One region of the Heyndrickxia sp. MSNUG genome, then DNA from elsewhere that is predicted to be linked to it. Evidence: riboswitches for the same ligand, from Rfam matches in the RefSeq annotation. Region 1 holds a riboswitch; each other region holds the start of a gene.
The links. Region 1 has a riboswitch for S-adenosylmethionine ahead of metK (methionine adenosyltransferase). Riboswitches for the same ligand answer to the same signal wherever they lie in the genome.

Region 2: another riboswitch for S-adenosylmethionine. It lies ahead of mtnW (2,3-diketo-5-methylthiopentyl-1-phosphate enolase); the one in region 1 lies ahead of metK (methionine adenosyltransferase).
Region 3: another riboswitch for S-adenosylmethionine. It lies ahead of AABM38_RS10295 (LLM class flavin-dependent oxidoreductase); the one in region 1 lies ahead of metK (methionine adenosyltransferase).
Region 4: another riboswitch for S-adenosylmethionine. It lies ahead of AABM38_RS03830 (methionine ABC transporter ATP-binding protein); the one in region 1 lies ahead of metK (methionine adenosyltransferase).

Annotation. Positions count from the first base shown of each region.
Region 1 is NZ_CP150978.1:3,726,615-3,732,396, forward strand. Features, by position in the region: gene AABM38_RS18735 (C39 family peptidase) at 1-367, shown strand, start outside; partial or broken gene asnB (asparagine synthase (glutamine-hydrolyzing)) at 371-2,274, opposite strand; gene metK (methionine adenosyltransferase) at 2,556-3,755, opposite strand; SAM riboswitch class I at 4,054-4,194, opposite strand; gene pckA (phosphoenolpyruvate carboxykinase (ATP)) at 4,552-5,782, shown strand, end outside.
Region 2 is NZ_CP150978.1:1,549,705-1,555,486, reverse strand. Features, by position in the region: gene AABM38_RS07585 (1,2-dihydroxy-3-keto-5-methylthiopentene dioxygenase) at 108-641, opposite strand; gene AABM38_RS07580 (methylthioribulose 1-phosphate dehydratase) at 683-1,318, opposite strand; gene AABM38_RS07575 (2-hydroxy-3-keto-5-methylthiopentenyl-1-phosphate phosphatase) at 1,315-1,977, opposite strand; gene mtnW (2,3-diketo-5-methylthiopentyl-1-phosphate enolase) at 1,974-3,197, opposite strand; SAM riboswitch class I at 3,650-3,758, opposite strand; gene AABM38_RS07565 (pyridoxal phosphate-dependent aminotransferase) at 3,824-5,023, opposite strand; gene AABM38_RS07560 (carbon-nitrogen family hydrolase) at 5,153-5,782, shown strand, end outside.
Region 3 is NZ_CP150978.1:2,059,625-2,065,406, reverse strand. Features, by position in the region: gene AABM38_RS10305 (hypothetical protein) at 1-144, shown strand, start outside; gene AABM38_RS10300 (ATP-grasp domain-containing protein) at 368-1,333, opposite strand; gene AABM38_RS10295 (LLM class flavin-dependent oxidoreductase) at 1,570-2,619, opposite strand; SAM riboswitch class I at 2,759-2,862, opposite strand; gene AABM38_RS10290 (LL-diaminopimelate aminotransferase) at 2,952-4,127, opposite strand; gene AABM38_RS10285 (SRPBCC family protein) at 4,410-4,850, shown strand; gene AABM38_RS10280 (GNAT family N-acetyltransferase) at 4,960-5,451, opposite strand; gene clpP (ATP-dependent Clp endopeptidase proteolytic subunit ClpP) at 5,656-5,782, opposite strand, start outside.
Region 4 is NZ_CP150978.1:771,304-777,085, forward strand. Features, by position in the region: gene AABM38_RS03815 (FadR/GntR family transcriptional regulator) at 1-28, opposite strand, end outside; gene AABM38_RS03820 (FAD-binding oxidoreductase) at 249-1,640, shown strand; gene AABM38_RS03825 (bile acid:sodium symporter family protein) at 1,645-2,619, shown strand; SAM riboswitch class I at 2,873-2,989, shown strand; gene AABM38_RS03830 (methionine ABC transporter ATP-binding protein) at 3,143-4,165, shown strand; gene AABM38_RS03835 (methionine ABC transporter permease) at 4,155-4,817, shown strand; gene AABM38_RS03840 (MetQ/NlpA family ABC transporter substrate-binding protein) at 4,864-5,709, shown strand; gene AABM38_RS03845 (M20 family metallopeptidase) at 5,755-5,782, shown strand, end outside.

The sequences.
Region 1 (5,782 bases):
GCTTGGTGTCTATCACAAACCAATAGCTGAACTGGCTGAAAAGTACCTTCCTGGCAAAATAAAAGATCTTACCGGGGCTGATTTCCTTGAGCTGAAAGTTCACCTTTCCGACAGCCGTCCTGTATGGATCATCATCAATACCGAGTATAAAAAGATAGACGATAACTTTTTCCAGACATGGTACACCCCGAAAGGCGCAGTCTCGGTCACGACAAAGGAACATTCTATACTTGTGACAGGATATGACCAGAAATATGTATATTTTAATGACCCGCTGACGGGTGAGAAAAATAAAAAAGCACCCATGCATGATTTCACGGAAGCATGGGTGCAGATGGGAAGGCAGGCAATTACCTTCCTTCCCTAATGATTAGCCTTTTAATGACTGTAATACTTTTTGCGTTTCATACTCCTTCTGGAAGGAGTATTTTTTTCGACATAAACATCATGCCACACCATGAACATTAACACAGTCCAGATTTTACGGCTGTTGTCTGCTTTGTTCTGGCAGTGGTCATCAAGAAGCTTCAACAAATAAGCCTTATTGATCAAGTGATCCGTGCTGCTTTCCTTGATGATGTTCTTTGCCCATTCGTTCATTTCGTCCTTCAGCCAGTGGCGGATCGGAACAGGGAACCCAAGCTTTTTGCGAGTCAGAACATGGTCCGGTACAACGCCTTCAGCTGCTTTACGCAAAATATACTTAGTTGTATTATTAGCAGTTTTTAAGCTTGTTGGAATCTTAGAAGCTGTTTCAAATACAACCTTATCAAGGAATGGAACGCGAAGCTCAAGTGAGTGAGCCATTGTCATTTTATCAGCCTTCAATAAAATATCGCCGCGCATCCATGTATGGATATCGATATATTGCATTGTATCAACAGGATCATATCCTCTGCTCTCTCGATAAAGAGGCTTCGTGATATCTCTGTAATCATACTGGCCATTGTAAACATGCAGAAGCTCGCTCTTCTCTTTTTCCGTGAACATTTTCGCGTTGCCGATATAGCGTTCTTCCATTGGCGTCACGCCGCGTTCAATGAAGCTCTTTCCTTTCATTCCCTCAGGCATCATTTTTGCAATGCCTTTAAGCATGGATTTTCCAACTCCAGGAATTTTATTGAAGACTTCAAGGTCCTGTGGTTCACGATAAATATTATAGCCGCCGAAAAGCTCATCAGCACCCTCACCAGAAAGAACAACCGTAACATGCTTCCTTGCTTCACGGGCAACAAAGTATAAAGGTATAGCTGCCGGATCGGCTAGCGGGTCATCCATATGCCACATGATTTTTGGAAGTTCATCCATGTATTCCTGCGGGCTGATCACATAGCTGATATTTTCAACACCTAGTTTGTCAGCCGTTTCTTTTGCAACATCAATTTCGCTGAATCCGTTTTGTTCAAATCCAACCGAGAATGTCTTGATTGCAGGGTGATACTGCTTGGCAATCGAAGCGATGATCGAAGAGTCAATTCCGCCTGAAAGGAATGAACCAACCGGAACATCACTGCGCATATGCATCTTCACTGATTCGAATAACACATCTCTGATTTCATTCGTGAATTCATCTTCAGTTTTATGGATTGGCGAAAAGCTTGCCTTCCAGTAGCGCTTGATCTCCATTGGAGAACCAATTTTCTTCGTAAAATAATGGCCTGGCTCAAGCTTGTAAATGCCTTCTGACATTGTATTCGGTTCTGGAACGAACTGATAGGTCAAATAATGCTGCAATGCTTTGTAATCAAGGACATCATTCTCTAATGCAAGAAGGATGCTCTTCTTTTCCGAGCCAAAATATGTGCGATCTCCATCTTCAAAATAGAAGAATGGCTTAATCCCAAAGTGATCGCGTGCTCCAAAAAGGATTTGTTCCTGTTTATCCCAGATGACAAAACCGAACATTCCGCGAAGCTTATCAACAGCATGCTCTTTATAATGGCTGTAGAGAGCAATGATGACTTCAGTATCAGAGTGAGTCTCGAACTTAAGTCCCTCTTCAATTAATTCCTCGCGAAGCTCAAGATAGTTGTAAATCTCGCCATTGAAAATGATCCAATATCTTTCATTTTCATAAGTTAATGGCTGGTGTCCCGCTTCAATGTCAATAATGCTCAGACGGCGGAAGCCAAATTGGATATGCTCATCATAATAATACCCATCATCGTCCGGTCCACGGTGGGTAATGATATCATTCATATTTTTAAACAGCTGCTTTTGTTCGCTGCTGAATTCTTGTGCCTTTTCATGTACACAACCGATAAAGCCACACATTATGTACTTCACCTTCTCCATTTCAGAAAAAATTTATTGTTGAGTCGTTAAACCTTCTAAAAACATACCATCTAATACTACCATTAAACACAAAAAATTTGCAGTAAAATCTCAGGGAAAATTAAGGGAATACTTTATTTTACACCTTTTGGTCTAGATGCAAACCAGAATCTCCATTCTTGCGGGTATTTTGGTCCTGTCTGCCTTTTCAATCCCTCTTAATAAGACGGAAAATAGGAAAGGGAGTTACATATATTTATGCAACTCCCTTTCCTATTTTATTAAGCTTGTGCTTGTGTGCGTAATGCTTCTGCCTTGTCAGTGCGCTCCCAAGGAAGATCAACATCCGTACGGCCAAAGTGTCCGTAAGCTGCTGTCTGCTTGTAGATTGGCTTGCGAAGGTCAAGCATGTTGATGATGCCAGCTGGACGAAGGTCAAAGTTGTTGTTAACAACATCGATTAATACATCTTCGCTTACTTTGCCTGTTCCGAAAGTATCGATAGAGATAGATACTGGACGAGCAACACCAATCGCGTATGCAAGCTGAACTTCAACTTTTTCAGCAAGACCTGCAGCTACGATGTTTTTCGCAACGTAACGTGCAGCGTATGCAGCTGAACGGTCAACTTTTGTAGGATCCTTACCAGAGAATGCACCGCCGCCGTGGCGAGCATATCCGCCGTAAGTATCCACGATGATTTTACGGCCAGTCAGGCCTGCATCACCTTGTGGTCCGCCTATTACGAAACGGCCAGTTGGGTTGATGAAGTATTTAGTGTTTTCGTCGATCAATTCTGCTGGTACAACAGGATTGATGACATGTTCTTTAAGGTTGCGCTGGATTTGCTCCAGGGAAACTTCTGGGTGGTGCTGAGTTGAAATAACGATTGTGTCGATGCGGACAGGCTTGTCGTTCTCATCGTATTCAACCGTTACTTGAGTTTTTCCATCCGGACGAAGGTATGGAAGGATTTCTTCCTTACGCACTAAAGTCAGGCGGCGTGAAATCTTGTGTGCCAATGAAATCGGAAGAGGCATAAGCTCTTTTGTTTCATTGCAAGCAAAACCGAACATTAAGCCCTGATCTCCTGCACCGATTGCTTCGATTTCCTCGTCAGACATGTTTCCTTCACGAGCTTCAAGAGCCTGGTCAACACCCATTGCGATATCAGCAGACTGCTCGTCAATAGAAGTCAATACTGCGCAAGTTTCAGAGTCAAAACCATACTTCGCGCGAGTATAACCAATTTCCTTAACCGTTTCACGAACGATTTTTGGAATATCTACGTATGTAGATGTTGTGATTTCCCCTGCAACTAGTACAAGGCCAGTAGTAACTGATGTTTCAGCAGCAACACGAGCATTAGCGTCCTTAGCAAGGATCGCATCCAAAATTGCGTCAGAGATCTGATCACAAATTTTATCCGGATGGCCTTCTGTTACTGACTCAGAAGTGAACAAACGACGTTTTGTTGACATCTGATTTCCTCCCTCATTTATAAAAAATTGATCGAGACTGTCCCAATACAGACCTCGGTGTGATACGGTACTCATTCCCTATGTAGTATGAAATAAACGCTGAGTTTTTATTAGAAAAATTTGTTTAAACCTCATGCTGAGTTCACTTTTCCTAATCCTACCCATGGGAGCAATGACACCAAAGAAGGCAGATCGACTGCTATCGCTAAAAGACAAGCAGACAGAATACAGAAAAAAACAATATAAAAAACCTCTCCAAATCATGAGGAAAGGTTTTTGCTTTAATCCGCGCCTTTCGCTCTTATCGTTCAAGGGCATTTCCCTTGCGTCAGGTTAGCACCTTTGCCCGAAAAAAACATACCTTTTCAAGGCTGTTATTTCTCGTTTGCAGGTTGCTGGGTTTCATTGGGCCTGTCCCTCCACCAGCTCGGGATAAGAGAGTATCCGTTCAAATCAAAATCATAACGAACCTATAATTACATGTCAATCCTTTTCTTCAGAAAATGTCGATTCATGCAGAAACTTTCACACTTTAAAGCACCCGGGGTCAGACCCCCAACACGTTAATGCGTTAATCCCCTGGGGGTCTGACCCCCAGTGCGTTGGTGTGTTAAAATCCTGGTGTGGAGTTTTACTTGGCTCTTGCTCCGGCCTTCTTCTATATATATGTACATTTTTGTAAAAGAGGGAATTTTTTCGAGCATTAGTATAGATTAATTAGAGCAATGTGCTATACTAATAGCGAGATGTAAACACTTTCAATATATCAATCTTTAAAAAAGGAAGGTATTCTCGGATGAATGTTGTAGGAATTTCCAATGAACTTTCAGCTTTATTAAAAGGAAGCAATATACAGGTACAGCTATCTGTTCCGCAGCTGGTTGAAAAAGTCTTGAATCGCAATGAAGGTCTGTTGACCTCAACAGGTGCAGTGAGAGCCACTACTGGAAAGTATACTGGCCGCTCCCCTAAGGATAAATTTATTGTAGAAGAGGAATCGGTTAAGGACAAAATTGACTGGGGCTCTGTCAACCAGCCAATTTCTGAGGAATCCTTTACGAAACTTTATAATAAAGTTTTGAATTTCCTGAAAGAAAAAGAAGAAGTCTTTGTATTTAAAGGCTTCGCAGGTGCAGACAAAAAATACCGCCTTCCAATACAGGTCATTAATGAGTATGCGTGGCACAACTTATTTGCCCATCAATTATTCATTCGTCCGGATGCAGAGGAGCTGCTTAGCCATGAAGCAGGCTTTACTGTTATTTCTGCGCCTACCTTCAAGGCTGATCCAAAGGAAGATGGGACAAACTCAGAAACATTTATCATCGTTTCATTCGAGAAGCGCGTCGTTCTGATTGGCGGTACAGAATATGCAGGTGAAATGAAGAAGTCTATTTTCTCTGTCATGAATTATCTTCTTCCTGAAAACGGCATCCTATCCATGCATTGCTCTGCTAACGTAGGGCGTGAAGGTGATGTTGCCTTGTTCTTTGGATTATCCGGAACAGGAAAAACTACATTGTCCGCTGATACGAACCGCCGTTTGATCGGTGATGATGAGCACGGCTGGTCGGCAAACGGTGTTTTCAATGTTGAAGGCGGCTGCTATGCAAAGTGCATCAATCTTTCTAAGGAAAAAGAGCCGCAGATTTATGACGCAATCCGCTTCGGTTCTGTACTTGAAAATGTTGTTGTTAACAGTGAAACGCGCGTAGCTGACTATGATGACAGCTCACTGACGGAGAATACTCGCGCAGCATATCCAATCCAGGCAATTGATAATATCGTTGAACCAAGTATTGCCGGTCATCCGAATACGATTGTATTCTTGACTGCCGATGCCTTTGGAGTGCTGCCTCCAATTGCAAGGCTTACGAAGGAGCAAGCCATGTACCACTTCTTGAGTGGCTATACATCCAAGCTTGCAGGAACTGAACGCGGCATCACGTCACCACAGGCAACATTCTCTACCTGCTTCGGTTCTCCTTTCTTGCCGCTTGCTGCGACACGCTATGCAGAGATGCTTG
Region 2 (5,782 bases), 2.2 Mb from region 1:
TAAATAGATTCGCAAAAATAGACATTTTTCTCTGTTAAAAATTTTTTCTTCGACAATATTCACGCTTCTAAACTTGAACCTTGGAAAAAGCATACGGGGCTACTGGGTTACTGGCTGACTTTCTCGTTCTCATAAATAGGTACCCAGCCTTCTGTCGTTACAAAAATCCTTACTGCGACCACCTGTCTGTCATCCTGCAAAGTGAAATAGTGGCGCACATTTTCTGGTACTGAAATCAAATCTCCAGGATCAAGGAATACTTCAAAAAATTCTCCGTCTTTCCCCTGGATCACAAACACTCCATGGCCGCTTACAATAAATCGTACTTCATCATCTGTATGGTGGTGCTCCTGCTTGAAATTCGCAAGAAGCTGGTCTAGATTCGGAGTAGTGCTTGATAAGGAAATGACATCTTGAGCTTGATAACCCCTGCGGTTTGAGATATCCTCGATTTCAGTCTTAAAAGCATCCAGTATTTGCTGCTTTTCTTCATCTGATAACAGGAATTTTTCCTGCAGGTTCGCCGGCAGCTTTTCAATATCCCAATTTTCATAGATAACTTCCTGGCCCTTTAAAAACGCAGCTACTTCTTCATGATTGACAATTCTTTCCTTAGAATTTTGCTTAACGATAAATGCCATTTAAAATCTCTCCCTTATTATCCTTATTTTAGTAATATCTTTTAAACTACTTTAAATAACTGAAATGGTTTATGCTCAAGGAGCCTTAATTGATATCGGAATAAAAATTCTGTTGCCTCTAATATTTTCTTAGCCTCAAAGGCATTCCGGCCCCAGACTGTGATGCCATGATTTCTGATCAGGACTGCTCCTGTATCCCCTTTTACATGCTCAGAAAACGCTTTTGCCAGAGAAGGAATGTGTGCATAATTCGGAATGATCGGAATTTTGAGGACGGCATCTTCCTCCCATTTATCAAATGCTTTAATTAATTCCTGGCCCTGAAATTGGACTTCCCCCCTGTCACCATAGACTTCGGAGATGACATTATTGTCAATCGTATGGACATGGAGGCTGCAGCCCGCGTTGGTCTTTCTATATACTTCAACGTGCAGAAGTGTCTCGGCTGATGGTTTCAAATGCGTTTCTTCAACTGCCCTACCGTATTGATCGACAAGCAAAAAGTCTTCCTCAGTACGTTTCCGTTTATCCTTTCCGCTCGCTGTAACCAGAAACTGTATAGGGTCGCTGCTTACCTTGATCGCTAGGTTGCCGCTAGTTCCCATAAACCAGTCCCGTTCAGCAAGTTCTGCCTTCACATCAGCAAGTTCTTCCCATTTTGTTTCTAAAATGCTCATCCTCTCACCCCTGTCTTAGTTTTAAGAACTTCTATACAATCATAAAAAGTTTCAAATGGTATATGGGGAATTTCCCATTCTTCACACTTGGCTTTTAAATAATCTCTAGCGAATACAAAGTCTGCCTGCTTTGCAGCTTCAAGGTCGGTTACAGAGTCGCCTATAACAATTTTATATGTTTCGTTTTGAGAGAGCTTCCTCATAATTGATGGCTTGCAGCAGCCGCAATCATTGGTACATTGCTCATCGCAGCTGTTTGGCCATTCTATTTTGATTGTCTCTTTTGAAAAATTAGAGCCATTGCAATAAACTCCTGCAAACGGTCCAAAGCGTTCAATGATTGGTTCTATAAAAAAATCAATTCCTCCGCTGACGATATAAACCGGGATACTTTCCTCTTTCGCAAACTCAAGAAATTCCTGAAAGCCAGGGCGAATCTTAGCATTTTCTAAAGCATAATGAATGATTTCATCCTTCAGGCTAACCGGCAGTAGAGAAAACATCTTGCCGACTCCTTCTCTGATTGAAACACGGCGATCCAGTACTGCATTCTTCAGCTCATCCCAGCCAGGAGGTGCAAATTTATTCATGATTGAGATAATATTGTCTTTTTCAGTTACCGTCCCGTCAAAATCACAAAATATTACTGGATTTATCATTTTGACACCGCCTCTGTTGAACCCCATAGAGCTAAAGCGATCTTGAGTTCATCATGCTCCAATGCTCCTTCTTCAAGTGTTTTGCCATTCAGCACAGTATCAATTGCCTGCCGGAACGCCTTGCCTCCACCTAGGGCACCACCTGGGTGACCATGGACACCGCCCCCTGCATTGATAATTGAATCCAATCCAAAATCATTAATCAAGAGTGGTACCATACCGGGGTGAATCCCAGCTGATGGCACTGGGAAGCTCTTTTTAAAAAGATCCTCTGCGGTTAATGCATCTGAGATGGAAATGGCCTGCTGCTTTTCAAGTGCCACACTTCCATAAGGCGACGGGAACAAAGAGAAATCCGCCCCTGCATAGCGCACCAATTTTCCAAGGAGCAAGGAATGTGAAAATCCATAATCTTCAGCAGAAGTCAGGGCCCCGCTTACAGCCGGGTGTGCCATGATGGGTACGTTAATCTCATCGTCTTCCCTCAATTCCTGGAGGACATCCAATCCATATGCAAAAACATTGAATAACAATGCATCAGCACCAAGTTCAGCCGCTTTCCTTGCTTTATCTCTTAACTGAGAAGTCCTTCCCGTAAGATTGGCAGCATATAAGGTTCTGTGGCCGGTAGTTTCATAGACTTCTTCCAAAACCTTCTTCCCTTGCGAGATTCTCTTCTCAAAAGGGGTAAGTTCATTTTCGAACAGGATTTCATCATCCTTGATAAGGTCTACTCCACCAAGACTCTGTTCCCGTAATTGCTTAAGCAGGAAATCAAGATCGCGGCCAATCACACCTTTGAAGATACTCATTAATAACGGGCGGTCATACACGCCTAATTTACTGCGAATGCCCTCAATACCAAATCGTGGTCCAGGAAAAACCTTTTTTAGCTCATCGTCAAATTGTAGATCGACTAATTTCACTTTGCCATCAAGCGAGAGCTTTCCAAAGACGGTTGTTAAAATCGCCGGCAGATCTGGTGAAAAATTCAAGGCAGGATAAGCAATTTTTATTGTCGCCACCGTTTCTGAATTGCTGTCAAAGCCGGTTCCTTCAATTGAAACCACTCTTCCCTTATGTTTTTTAAGCTGTTTTTGATCGAGCTCTGGCAAATCTGTCCATGAACCTACTGTCAGTCCAAGTGCGATTCCCTCGGCCTTTTTCTCTGGGTTATGCTTTGAATCATGTACAATATAAGTTGCTGTAATTTCACTCATGAAGCTCATTCCCTTCTAAAACTAAATTCGTCATGCTAGAACTGGCAGGAACAAAAAGCGCAAGCGCCTTGGTCAGCCCCGACAAGCGCTGGCCGACTAAACCCGCCACGTCCTGTGGCAACGTCGGCACTAGTACATCGTGTCCGTCGAAGGACCGACCAATGAAGTCGTTCTTTGACTTCGTTGGGCGGACCGAAACCGAAATGTGTAGCCGACTGTCCAGAAACGCAGAAACTGGAGGCTCCGACAAAGAAGCGCTCTTTGCTTCTGCCGGCGGAGTTGAAGTTTCGGAGTTTCTAGGAGGCGAAACTAGACAAGAGACTCGAGGGGCTAGGCGCTGGAGCTGGATTAGGCAAATCTGACTTGAGTTATCCACACCTGAAAAATTTTATAATTTCCTAATGAAAAAAAACCTCTTCGAAAAGAAGAGGTTAGATGAATAAACTAACATCTCCTTATCTATCAGCTTCCGCTGCAAGAATTAGCACCGTGCCCAGCAAAAATGCTGGGTCGGTTGCCGGGCTTCATCGGGCTCGTCCCTCCGCCTGCTCTTGATAAGAAAATAATTTAATTAAGTTATTTAATTGGTTTAATTGGATAAAGTAATTTTATTAATTAGGATTATGTCAGGTTACTAAATTATTGTCAATATGTTTTTTGAAAATTCCCAAGCTTTCAATTCTGCTGACAGCTTCCCTGAGGCGATCCTCGGAGGTAAGCAAACCTACCCTGACATATCCTTCTCCATATTCACCAAATCCTACTCCTGGCGCCACCGCGATATGTGCTTTATCCAATAAGAAATCAGCAAATTCAACAGAAGTAAACGTCTCAGGAACTTTTAACCAAGCAAAAAATGAGCCTTTTGGAGCCGTAATGTTCCATCCAATATTTTTTAGCCCATCGACCAGCACATTCCTTCTTGATTCATACAAGTCATTCAATTCGGAAACACATTGCTGCGAACCCAGCAATGCCTCTGCAGCTGCTTCCTGAACCGCGCCAAACAAGCTGACATACATATGGTCCTGAAGCAAATTAATTGCAGCAATCACACTTTTGTTCCCAGCAGCAAAGCCAACACGCCAGCCTGCCATATTATATGTTTTAGAAAGGGTATAAATTTCGATTCCAACATCCTTTGCGCCTTCCGCCTGTAAAAAACTGAACGGATGTTTTCCATCAAACCCAATCGCGCCATAGGCAAAATCGTGAACGACACAAATTTCATTTTCTTTCGCAAGCTTAATCGTTTCATTAAAAAAATCCTCGTCTGCGATGGCTCCTGTTGGATTATTCGGGTAGTTAAGAAACATCAACTTTGCTTCGGATAAAACTTCCTTTTCAATCTCCGTATAATCAGGTAAAAAGCCGTTTTCTTCCCTCAGAGGCATTGTCACCATTTTGGCTCTCGCCAGTTCAACACCTGACCAGTAATCAGGGTATCCAGGATCAGGAACAAGAATCGTATCACCTGGATTAAGCAAGCATTGAGGAATTTCAACGAGGCCAGCCTTCCCGCCAAATAGAATCGCAATTTCTTCTTCAGGATCAAGATGGACCCCGTATTCCCGTTGATAAAATTCTGCAGCTGCTTCCTTGAAGGAACGCATTCCCCTGAAAGGAGAATACTTATGGTTAAGGGGATTCTCAGCCGCTTCTTTTAATTTTTCGACAATATGTCCAGGAGTCGGCTGATCCGGGTTACCTTGACCAAGGTTAATTACATCTGCCCCCTGCTCTGTGTATCTCCCTACTTTTTGGACGAGAGATGCAAAGAATTGCTTGGGCAGGCTTTTCAATAAATCTGATTGTTGAAACTCCATTTTATTTCACCTGCTTAAAGAACTTATTATATTTTGAAAATTTTAATTTGAAATTCTAGTCACAAATGATATAACGTAAATAGTAACTTGTAAAGAAATAATTTTCAGAAATTATGGCGGTGAATGAAGATGAAATTTAAAATAGCCTGTCTGCAAATGGACATCGCTTTCGGAAACCCAGGAAAAAACTACGAAACAGCAATCAGCCTAATAGAAAAAGCCAGCACTGAAAATCCAGATATCATCGTACTTCCCGAGCTTTGGACCACGGGATATGATTTAGTAAATCTTAATGGTCAAGCAGATGCAGAGGCGCGTGAAGCCGCAGCATTTTTAAAAGATAGTGCTGCCAATTATCATGCTCACATTGTCGGTGGTTCTGTAGCCAATAAAACAGAGGAAGGCATTGAAAATACAATGCTTGTGTTCAATAAGAGTGGAGAGCTGTCAGGGAAATATAGCAAATTGCATTTGTTTCAGCTGATGGATGAGCACTTATATCTTGCAGCAGGAAAGCAAAAAGGTCTTTTTTCTTTAGACAGCAGGAAATTTGCGGGGCTTATTTGTTATGATATCCGCTTTCCTGAATGGGTTCGCGCACACGCTCTTAAGGAGGTTGAAGCAATGTTCGTCGTTGCTGAATGGCCGATCCAGCGTCTTGAGCACTGGAGGGCATTGCTCATTGCCCGAGCAATTGAAAACCAGTGCTATATAATTGCCTGCAATCGTTCAGGATCTGACCCTAATAATAAATTCGCA
Region 3 (5,782 bases), 1.7 Mb from region 1:
GGAGAAATGTTACAAGGATATCAGCGAGTTTCGGAATCTGCTCTTAAAATTTTGGATTATTTAGAAGCAGCTTATCCTCTGAATCAAAATATGTGTAAAGAAATTAGACGATTAGCTGTTATTTGTGATCAATTAGAGGAATAATACCCTGTTTTTAACTAGTTAGGTTTCAATTTTAAAAAACCTAACTAGTTAAAAATATATAACGAATTGTATCAAGGATTAAATAGTATGAAAAAAGCAACAAACTACGGGATAATATCCTAAACAAAATACCGCGGTCCAATACCAGGGCAATGTTTTTAGTACTTTTCAAACGATCCTCAGAGCATGTTAAATAGTATAAAACACTGATAAATTAAGAATTTCACGCTAATAACATTACTCTAACCTTCTTTTCATTCTGCAGTAACTCTTCTCCTAAAAATTTCGCCAGCTCCAGCATCCCGTATTTGCCTGCTATAGCTTCTGCATCTGCATTATAGTTCGTATTAGTATTGATATCGTAAGTGAAAATGTCTCCTTGTTCATTTCGGATAAATTCGATTCCAGCCACGCTGATATTATTTGCTTCAAGTACCCTTTTATATTTTTCAATGATCGGGTCATTGAATCCTTCGGTTATCTGGAACTTCGGCTTCTCTTCTGCTTCCTCTCCCACCGGACAGAATACGTCACCGATTTGACAAGCGTCCGCCGGGCATAATTCAAACCCTTCTGATGTATCCACTCTTACCGCATATACAAACTCGCCGCCAACGAACTCACATCTAGTGATATAGCTTTCGGGTGAATAAATATATTCCTGGATGAGTGTAACACCATCAACCGGTTCTTCAAAAGCAGGTCCCTCAACATATGTCCTCAACGCTTCTACAGATTGGAACAGCTGGACACCGAGGCCCTTCCCCGCGCGATTATGCTTGGTAATGAACGGTCTTCCTTGAAAAGCGACAGCTGCCTCGAGAATCTGATTTTTGCCAACAGCCGCAACCGTCTTTGGCGTCCTGACCCCATGTTTATTCAGCTCCAAATACTGCTTGACCTTGCTTACCTCTAAATCAAGAGCCCGTGTTCCGTTATGCACCTTCCGTCCGTGGGCTTCCAGCCAGGCTAAAACCTGCGAAGCATATTCAGGTGCATAGCGATGGCCTCTTGTATGGGAGGACGCGCTCATTCTGCTATAAAAAATCCCCTCGGGCGGCTCAGTTGATAAATCCAGCAAGCCCTCATCAAGATGCCATTCCTCAAATGGCACACCCAGTTCCTCCAACCTCTTCGTTAAATGGATCGTCCATTCGCTATTTTCATGTATGACATAAACTTTGCTCAAATTCTTTCTCTCCTTTTTACTCTCTATCATTTTAAAGATTAAGAGTGAAAAATTCACTCGTTTTATTTAGTAGAATCCATCTCAAATATAAGGCAGAAAAGATCCTTTAACCATTGTTTCCGTTCTTACTAAGCTTCGAGCCATTTTTTCCCACTCGATAGCCTCTCTAAAAAGAGCAGTTTAACCAAAAAACGAAATTGTTTTACATTCAGTAAAAAAAGGAAATCTAGATTTCATCAAACTGTCAAACGTTCTCTTTTCTCCTCGACAAGAGGCATGACATCTTTCGCGAAACGATTCATTTCCTCTAACTGAGGTGAGAATTGCAGGAGAAGCAATCCAAGTCCTGCCTCCTCATACTGTAAAATGCGTTCTGCAATCTGCTCTGGCGTGCCCACCAGATTCGGCCTCAAACCACGATTGGAAACGGAATAATCCTGAAGCTGGATCTGCTGTTCGAGCTGGGATTTGCTCGTAAAATCCTTAAATCCAGCATAGGCGCTGGATTCCTTCACATTCGTGATTCGCTCTAATTCAGCGCGGGCTTCTTCCTCAGTATCACGGCAAATGACATACGCTGCCATTCCGAACTCTGACAGTTCTGCATTCCCGGTTGCATCTCGGCGGATTTTCATATCGGTGATTTTCCGCTGAATTTCTTCAACCGTTCCTCCATGCATCACATAAGCATCGCATTTCTCAACAATCGTCTGTTTCCCCTTCTCACTTTCACCGCCAGCGTACAAAATTGGATTTGGGCGCTGAACCGGTTTCGGGAAAAGCTTTGTATCTTTCAGTTGATAATATTTTCCCTCGTACGAAAAACTTTCTTCGCTCCAAAGTCCCTTTAGAACATCGATGAATTCAGTGGTCCTTTCATATCTCTCATCATGCTCGGTGAAAATGCCTCCATATTGGCGTGCCTCTTCTTCCCACCAGGCAGAAACGACATTCAGAGTGAAACGTCCTTTGCTGATCTGATCAATATTCGCGGCCATCTTTGCAGTGATAGCCGGATTGTGAAAACCAGGACGGACGGCAGCCATTATTTCTATTTTTTCCGTAACAGAAGCAAGTGCGGCAGCCGTTGTCCAAGCTTCAAGTGAATCATGCTCAGGACCTTTAATATCATTTAAGTAGAGCTCAGCGATTAGTGTTGTAGAATAACCCCATTGCTCTGCTGATTGAATCACTGTCTTGGCATATTCAAAAGTTGGTGGCATCTTTTCATCCTCAACATTCCTTAACCATCCGCCAAAAATCGGCAGCCAAAATCCATATTTCATCCCTGATCTCTCCTCTGCTCACATAATCCTTACTTTACCAACCCATTAAGTAGGTATTGTATTAATAAGATAGAGACTTAACAAAGCCCCCAAAAAACAAAAGCTCCCTTCACAAAGAAGAGAGCTTTCGCAAACTCTCTCCTTATCTTTCGAACAAAAAGTTCGCAGGAATTGGCACAGTGTTCATGTGAACCTGTTGCCGAGGTTTCGCAGGGCCTTTCCCTCCACCTCTCTTGATAAGAAGACAATATGTATTAAATTTTAGTTCAATAAAGTGATAATATTCTAAATTTATATAAAAGTCAATTCGTATACCGAAATATTTTACAATACTATAAGGAATGCTCAAGCATAAACCGGTTCACACGCTCGGCTGCTTCTGTAAGTCTTTCTGGCGGCTGTACCATCGCGATACGAACATAGCCCTCCCCTTGATTGCCGAAAGCGTCACCCGGGACGACTGCAATTCCTTCCTGTTCAATCAACTCGAAGGCAAAATCACGGGATTTCCATCCGGCAGGAATTTTTGCCCAGACAAACATCGTTGCTGGGGAATTAGCGACCTGCCACCCGCTATTTCTTAATCCTAAAACTAAAGCATCCCTGCGACTTTCATATTGCCTTACCTGGTCCTGCAGAAACGAATAATCAGAAGTCAAGGCAGCAACTGCTGCCATCTGAATCGGATAAAAGATCCCATAGTCGATATGTGATTTAAAAGAAGCCAGAATGTCAATGACTTGTCGATTGCCTACCACATAACCAATTCGGCAGCCTGCCATATTAAACGTTTTCGAAAGCGAATTGAACTCTACTCCCACTTCCTTAGCACCAGGCACTGACATGAAACTGATTTGCGGGTTTCCATCATAGATAAGCTCAGAATATGCAAAATCATGCACAACCAGGATATTATGCAGCTTGGCAAACTGGATAACCTCTTCGAAAAAGCTATGGTCAGCAAGCGCAGTAACAGGATTTCCCGGGTAGCTTAAAACCATCATTTTCGTCTTATGTAAAACGTTTTCTGGAATTTCATTAAGTTTAGGGAGAAATTTATTCTCTGCAAGCAGTGGCATTGGATGGATGAGCCCGCCAGCAATCGTTACACTAGCTTCATAGATTGGGTACCCGGGATCCGGCACAAGTACATAATCACCTGGATCAATGATCGCTGTGGCAAGATGAGCGAGTCCATCCTGAGAACCCATAAGCTGCAGGACTTCATTTTCATCATCCAGTTCAACACCATAACGCTGCTGATAAAAATACTTAACTGCCTCATTGAATTCACTGATCCCTTTCAATGTATACCCGTATCTTTCAGGATCCTTCGAATATTCAACCAGGGTATCAACTACAAATGATGGTGGCGGGAAATCCGGGCTCCCGATGCTAAGATCGATCACATCTTTCCCTTTCAAAACAGCAGCCTGCTTTCGGTCTACCACCTCCTGAAAGATGCTGGAAGTCATTTTTCTAATTTTTTCTGATCCGTAGAGATTCATGGACATTCCCCTTTACTGTGAATTTGCGTCATGTTGCTGTTCTTTGAGAATTCTAATTTTTTAAAATATAAATTCGATTATAACAGTCTCACATTTACAGTTCCAGAATCTTTTGTTATTCTTCTGAATTTTTGACTTAATAAAGTCCTCTGCCCATGCCACTCTTTTAATAGGTTTTCAAAAAGGCATGCGATGATCATCTTATTGCAATGGTAGGTTCCAAGCTTATATTAATGGTAAAATGAAAAAAATGTTAAATATTTAGAAGGAGTGAAAATAATTATGGATACTCAAATTACTACAAAAATGAAAATTTCAAAGCCTGCTCATGAGGTATATGAAGCATTTGTAAACCCTGAAAAGATGGCTAATTTCTGGTTTTCATCCGGAACAGGAAGAATGGAACCAGGAAAGACGATAATCTGGAGGTATGATGAATACAATGCAGAAGGTTCCGTCCATGTGCTGGAGGTCGAAGAAAATAAGAAAATCGTGTTTTCATGGGGAGCAGAAAATCAAGAAACAATTGTTACAATCACACTGAAAGAGATGGACGATACGAGTACCGTTGTTGAGGTGAGCGAATCTGGTTTGAGAGCAGATGACCCTGAAATAGTAAATAAAATGATCCAGCAAAAAGAAGGTTGGGTGTATATGCTAACTTGTTTAAAAGGATATTTGGAAAATGGCATGAGTAATTTGAGAGCATCATTGGTGCATTAAGAAGGAAAATGACTAGGGTATTACTTCTTGGCAATACAAAGAGAAAATAATACCCTATTTTGTGACACGTTTTTGCGTTACGATAACAAATCAAAGGTCAATTGACTTTCTAAATAAATGTTTCATAGGATACTGCATATTCCTTAAAGCCATTTCTGGCGTATAATTTTTTCGCATGATCATTCCATGAATAAGCATGTAATTTAATTCTATTAATCCCTTTATCTTTCATCCAATTTACCGTCTCGTCTAATAGTCTTTGTCCCAGACCATGTCCTCTAGCAGCATCCTCCAAAAATAGTTCATCAAAAAGACCCATCCTGCCTGTTCCATTATCTGCTGCTTCATTTTCTTCAAAAATTCTGCCTAAGGCATATCCAACGGGTGTTCCTTCTAATTCTGCTATTAAGATTAGCGTATCGTCATTTCTACTATTAAATGTTTCATATGCATTCTGTTTTATTGTATGAATAACGCTTTCATAATTATCGTATGTACATTCATTTGAATGATTATTTCGATTGAAGTTGCTTAATTTAACAGCATACTCGATAAAAATATCTCTGTCACTATCTACGGCTTGCCTGATCTCTACTTTCATTCACTTTCCTCCGTTTTATGTTCGTTCGTTACTTCTCAGGATTTTCCTAGACAATGATTTACTAAATTATGATTTACTAAGATCTCTAGTATGACACTCATCCTGATGGCAACAATTCCATTTTAATGGATTTAGAGATTAAATGTAAAAAAATGAGCCGATGAACAGCTCATTTTTTTACTGGGGTGCTATACGACTCAGCAACTATTTCGAGATGATTTTATCAATAATCCCGTATTCAAGGGCTTCCTGTGCACTCATGAAATAATCACGGTCCGTGTCTTTCGCAATTTTTTCAATGTGCTGCCCTGTTCGATCAGATATGATGGAG
Region 4 (5,782 bases), 1.9 Mb from region 1:
ATGTCTTTTTTTTCTCCTGATTCCCCATAGATTACCCCTAATTAAACGACCTAGAAATCTATCCTAAATGTAACAGACATAAAATCCATTAATCAAGACTGAAAAAACAATTAAATTAATTGTTGAATAGTTCAGATAATTTAGTATAATTACGATAATTGGTTGGACCAATCTTAAAAGAGGTACAACCAAATCTTTCAATTAAATCATGTGACAAACAGATGGATCGCAGAAAGAAGGAGAATTCGATGGAAGTAGCTAGTGTAGATCTGGTCAACGCATTAAGGGAGGTTCTTTCTGAAAGTCAGGTAACCGAAAACCAGACAGTAAGAGAATTGCATGGCAGGGATGAATCCTACCATGCGATTAGCCTTCCCGATATTGTTGTTTTTCCTGAAACGGCACAGCAAGTTAGTGAAATTGTAAAAGTGGCAAACATCCACAAAGTTCCGGTCGTTCCTTTTGGGTTAGGATCAAGCCTCGAGGGGCATGTCATACCGTACGATCAAGGGATTACGATCGATTTTTCATTAATGAATAAAATTCTTGAGGTACGTGAAAATGATTTTCTCGTAAAAGTCCAGCCTGGCGTAACCCGTTCCCAGCTGAACAAAGAACTGAAAAAGTATGGTTTGTTTTTCTCAGTGGACCCTGGAGCAGATGCCACTCTTGGCGGAATGGCGGCCACAAATGCCAGTGGAACGACATCGGTAAAATATGGAGTTATGCGTGACCAGGTACGTGATCTTGAAGTGGTTCTTGCTGATGGGTCGATCATACATACTGGCAATTTGGCCGCTAAATCGTCATCCGGATACCACCTTAACGGTCTATTCGTAGGCTCGGAGGGAACGCTGGGCTGCTTTACCGAATTGACGTTAAAAGTTTACGGAATTCCAGAGCATGTAATGGCAGCAAGAGCATCATTTCCGGCATTGGATGATGCGGTTGAGGCTGTAGTCTCCATTCTGCAGGCAGGTATTCCAATTGCCAGGGTGGAACTCGTCGATAAACCTTCAATGAAACAGGTGAACCATTTTAGTGACACAAACTATAAAGAAGGCCCTACTCTTTTTTTGGAGTTTCATGGGAATGAAGCAGGCCTCAAGCAGGATGTAGAGTTCACAAAAGAAATTGTTGCAGACCATCATTGCCTCGATATTGAATTTGAAACAGACAATGCTGCGAGGAACCGGTTATGGGAGGCCAGGCACAATCTAGCCTATGCCTATATTCACGGCTATCCTGGAAAAAAAATGATGGTGACGGATGTCTGCCTTCCTATTTCAGAGCTGTCTGGTGCCATTCGTCACGCAAGAGAAGCGGTTGATTCCCTTGGCCTTACCGGTGGAATCGTCGGGCATGTAGGAGATGGAAACTATCACGTACTCTTGATGATCAATATGAATGATCAAGAAGAGATTGATCGTGCTGAGCAGCTAAATGAAGAAATTGTCCTATACGCCCTGGAGCGTGGGGGGACATGCACTGGAGAGCATGGAGTCGGAATCGGCAAACAAAAGTATCAGCAAAAAGAGCATGGTGACGCACTGCTCGTTATGGAAAAAATCAAACAAGCTCTTGATCCACTTAATCTCTTTAATCCAAATAAAATTCTAAAGCCAAAAGAAAGAGTGTGATGAAATGAAAGTGATCGAAGCAGTCAGTACCATAGCCGGAAAATATTTTGCTGTATGGGTGATCTTAACATCTGTTATTGCCTTTTTGGTGCCAGAGCCATTTTTAGGATTGGGAGGATATATTACCATCTTGCTTGGCGTTGTCATGTTTGGAATGGGGCTTACGTTGAAGGCAGTTGATTTTAAAATTGTCTTTACCAAACCCATCCCAGTGTTGATTGGCGTGTGCGCCCAATTTATTATCATGCCAACTGTTGCTTTTCTCATTGCGAAACTAATGAATTTGCCAGCTGAATTAGCTGCTGGCCTGGTTTTGCTTGGCTGTGTACCAGGCGGAACAGCTTCTAACGTTATGGTGTACCTTGCAAAAGGAAATGTACCATTATCGATCGCCATGACTTCAGTATCGACACTATTGGCACCGATCATGACACCATTGCTTCTGCTTTTGCTTGCAGGCCAGTGGATGCCGGTTGATCCTGTTGCCATGTTTAAGTCAATTGTTCAAGTCATCATTCTTCCAATTATTTTAGGTTTAGCTATTAAGAAATTTTTCCCTGTGGCAGTTGAAAAAAGCTTAACCGTTTTACCGCTTATTTCTGTGGCAGCTATCATCACAATTGTTAGCGCGGTAGTTTCAGGCAATGCAGCTACCATTGCCGCATCCGGGTTCCTTATTTTTACAGCCGTAATGCTCCACAACGGATTCGGTCTTCTGCTAGGCTACTTTGCTGCAAAAATGGCTGGGCTAGATGAAGTGAACAGAAGAGCGATTTCGATTGAAGTGGGCATGCAAAACTCCGGGTTAGGCGTTGCGCTGGCGACTGCACATTTCGGTCCGCTCGCAGCCCTTCCAAGCGTCCTTGCTGCTGCATGGCACAATATTTCCGGACCAATCCTAGCGACTTACTGGTCAAAAAAGCCTGCGGTTAGCAGTGAAAAAGAGGTGCCAGTTCGCACTGTGAGTGCACGGCTGTAACCCAAGGTTAATCAAAAAATCCTACGCGAGTCGGCGTGGGTTTTTTTTCGGCCAAAATTAACAACCTTTGAAAATGAGCACTTTTATCATTTAGGATTTTTAGTGAAACGAAATTTTTTATCATAGGTAAAAGCCTTGAAAAATATAGCTTTTTACCAATCTGCCGAAAAAAATGAAAATTTTATCGTTGACACAATTTTTTTATTGCCCTAAAATGAGGAACATATTAAAAAACCAAATATAAAGTTTCGTTTTCTTATCCAGAGAGGTGGAGGGACTGGCCCTGTGAAACCTCGGCAGCGGATCTGCGTTTAGCAGACACCGTGCCAATTCCATCAGACTGATTTACAATCAGCCTGGCAGATGAGAAGCAAGCGGGTACATATATACCCTCTTCTTGTCTGTGTTTTTACATGGATAGGAAGAGGGTTTTTTGTTTTCAAAAAGGAGACAGGAGCTGAGGAGAGATTTGATTTTATAACCGAGTAATCCAATGAGTAAAGTGAGGAAAGGAAGTGTAAAGATGATTACATTCGAAAAAGTCAGTAAAAAATTCAAATCAAAGGATCGCGAAATCTCAGCGGTCAATGATGTTTCGCTATCAGTGAACAAAGGAGAAATCTTCGGAGTCATTGGTTTTAGCGGTGCCGGTAAAAGCACACTGCTGCGGCTGGTCAATCTGCTTGAACGGCCAACTGAAGGAAAAGTAATTGTAAACGGGCGGGAAATCAGTTCACTTTCGCAAAAAGAACTGCGGAAACAAAGACAGCAGATCGGAATGATTTTTCAAAACTTCAACCTGTTCAATTCAAGGACCGTGTTTGGCAACGTCGCTTATCCCTTAAAGCTTGCAGGCGCGTCGAAGGACGAAATCAAACAAAAGGTAAATGATCTGCTAAAGTTCGTCGGCCTGGCAGATAAAGCAAACCACTATCCAGAACAGCTTTCAGGCGGACAAAAGCAGCGCGTTGGAATCGCGAGGGCGCTGGCGACTTCCCCAGATATCCTGATTTGCGATGAAGCCACATCAGCACTCGACCCAGAAACAACAGGTGAAATCCTCAATCTGCTGAAGAAGGTCAATGCCGAATACAATGTGACGATTTTGCTGATTACCCATGAAATGCAAGTCATCCGGAAAATTTGTGATCGCGTTGCCGTGATGGAAAATGGCAGTGTCATTGAAGAGGGGACGGTGTTCGACCTGTTCACCACCCCGCAGACAAGTACAACACAGAATTTTATCAGCTCAGTATTGAACGATAACTTGTCCGCTCGTTTACATACAACTCTTTCAGAAAAACAAAGCCGGCTATACAGGTTGATTTTTAAAGGGGAAAGCACGAACAAACCGATCCTTTCAGATATCGCCAAAAAATACGATGTGCATGTCAATATACTTAATGGCAATATCAGCGAGCTTCAGGGAGTGCTGTTTGGAAATCTGATCGTTGAATTACAGGGTGAAAATTCAGAAGTTGATAGAGTGCTAGAAGAGCTGAAGGAGCATGTTGAAGTTAAGGAGGTTACACAGCATGAAGGTTGATTGGATTACATTTTGGCCCCGGATTGTCGAGGCAACCGGGGAAACCGTAACAATGGTTATATTCACACTGATTTTTTCAGCGATTATCGGGATTAATCTCGGGCTGCTGCTGTTCGTGACAAGGAGCGGCAACATCCTTGAAAACAAATGGGTGTTCCGGACGCTGAACGTTTTAATCAATATCGTCAGACCGATTCCATTCATCATTTTCCTGGTGGCGATTGGACCGCTGACCCGATTGGTTGTGGGTACCACGATTGGTACATGGGCAGCGATTTTTCCGATGACGATTGCAGCGTCGTTCGGGATTGCGAGGGTGGTTGAGAACAATCTTGTATCGATTGACCCTGGAATAATCGAAGCGGCAAAAGCGATGGGCGCAAGTCCCCGCCAGATCATCTTTGGCGTATTGATTCCTGAAGCGCTTGGTCCATTGATCCTTGGCATCACATTCATCACAGTCGGGCTGATCGATTTTTCCGCGATGGCCGGAACAGTTGGCGGCGGCGGACTCGGCGATCTGGCGATGACCTACGGCTATCAGCGATTTGATACATCAGTCATGCTTGTTACAGTCGTATTGCTGATCATCTTGGTCCAGGTTGCACAGTTTTTAGGAAACCATTTAGCTAGAATTTTCCTACGCCGCTAAGGTGAAGGGATTTTATAAAAATTATCTATGAAATGAGGAGAAAGAAATGAAAAAAGTATTGTTAACGATTTTTGCGGTATTGTTAGTAGCTGTTCTTGGAGCATGCAGCAAGGAATCATCTGCAGGGGAAACGAAGCATGTGAAAATCGGCGTGACAGGCTCCGACGGCCAAATGTGGGACATCATTAAGGAAAAAGCCGAAAAACAAGGCATCGAGATTGAACTCGTTGAGTTTTCTGATTACACATTACCGAACCAGGCATTGGCAAATGGCGACATTGATTTGAACGCTTTCCAACACATCGCCTTCTTAAACCAGTTCAAAGAAGAGCACAAATTGGACTTAACACCAATCGGGACAACCCAAATCGCGCCAATGGGCATTTACTCTGAAAAAGTAAAATCAGTCGAAGAAATCAAGGACGGTGCAGAAATTGCGATTCCAAATGATCCAACCAACCAGGCACGCGCATTAAAAGTTTTAGAGTTAGCTGGATTAATTGAATTGAAGGAAGACTTTAGCCTGTTTGGTGACCCAAGTGGCATTGAAAAGAACCCTAAGAACCTGAAAATCACGCCAATCAACGCCCAGCAAACACCGCGAGTTCTGAAAGACGTTGCTGCATCCGTCATCAACAACGGAGTAGCCGGCCAGGCAGGATTTGTTCCAACTGAAGATGCCATCTTCCTAGAAGACCCTAAACAGGAAGACGTAAAGCCATACATCAACATCATCGCCGCACGTACAGAAGACAAGGACAACAAGACCTTCAAGAAAATCGTTGAAATTTACCATGAAAAAGAAGTCGTTGAAGCGATCAAGAAGGATACAAACGGCGGATCACTTGTTGTGGATATTCCAATTGAAGAGTTGGAGGATGTTATTAAGTAAGGCTTGATTTGGTGTGGTAATTCAAGATTTCAACAGTAGAGGGAGATGGAGCGAATGTCAGAGCAAAGAGAAA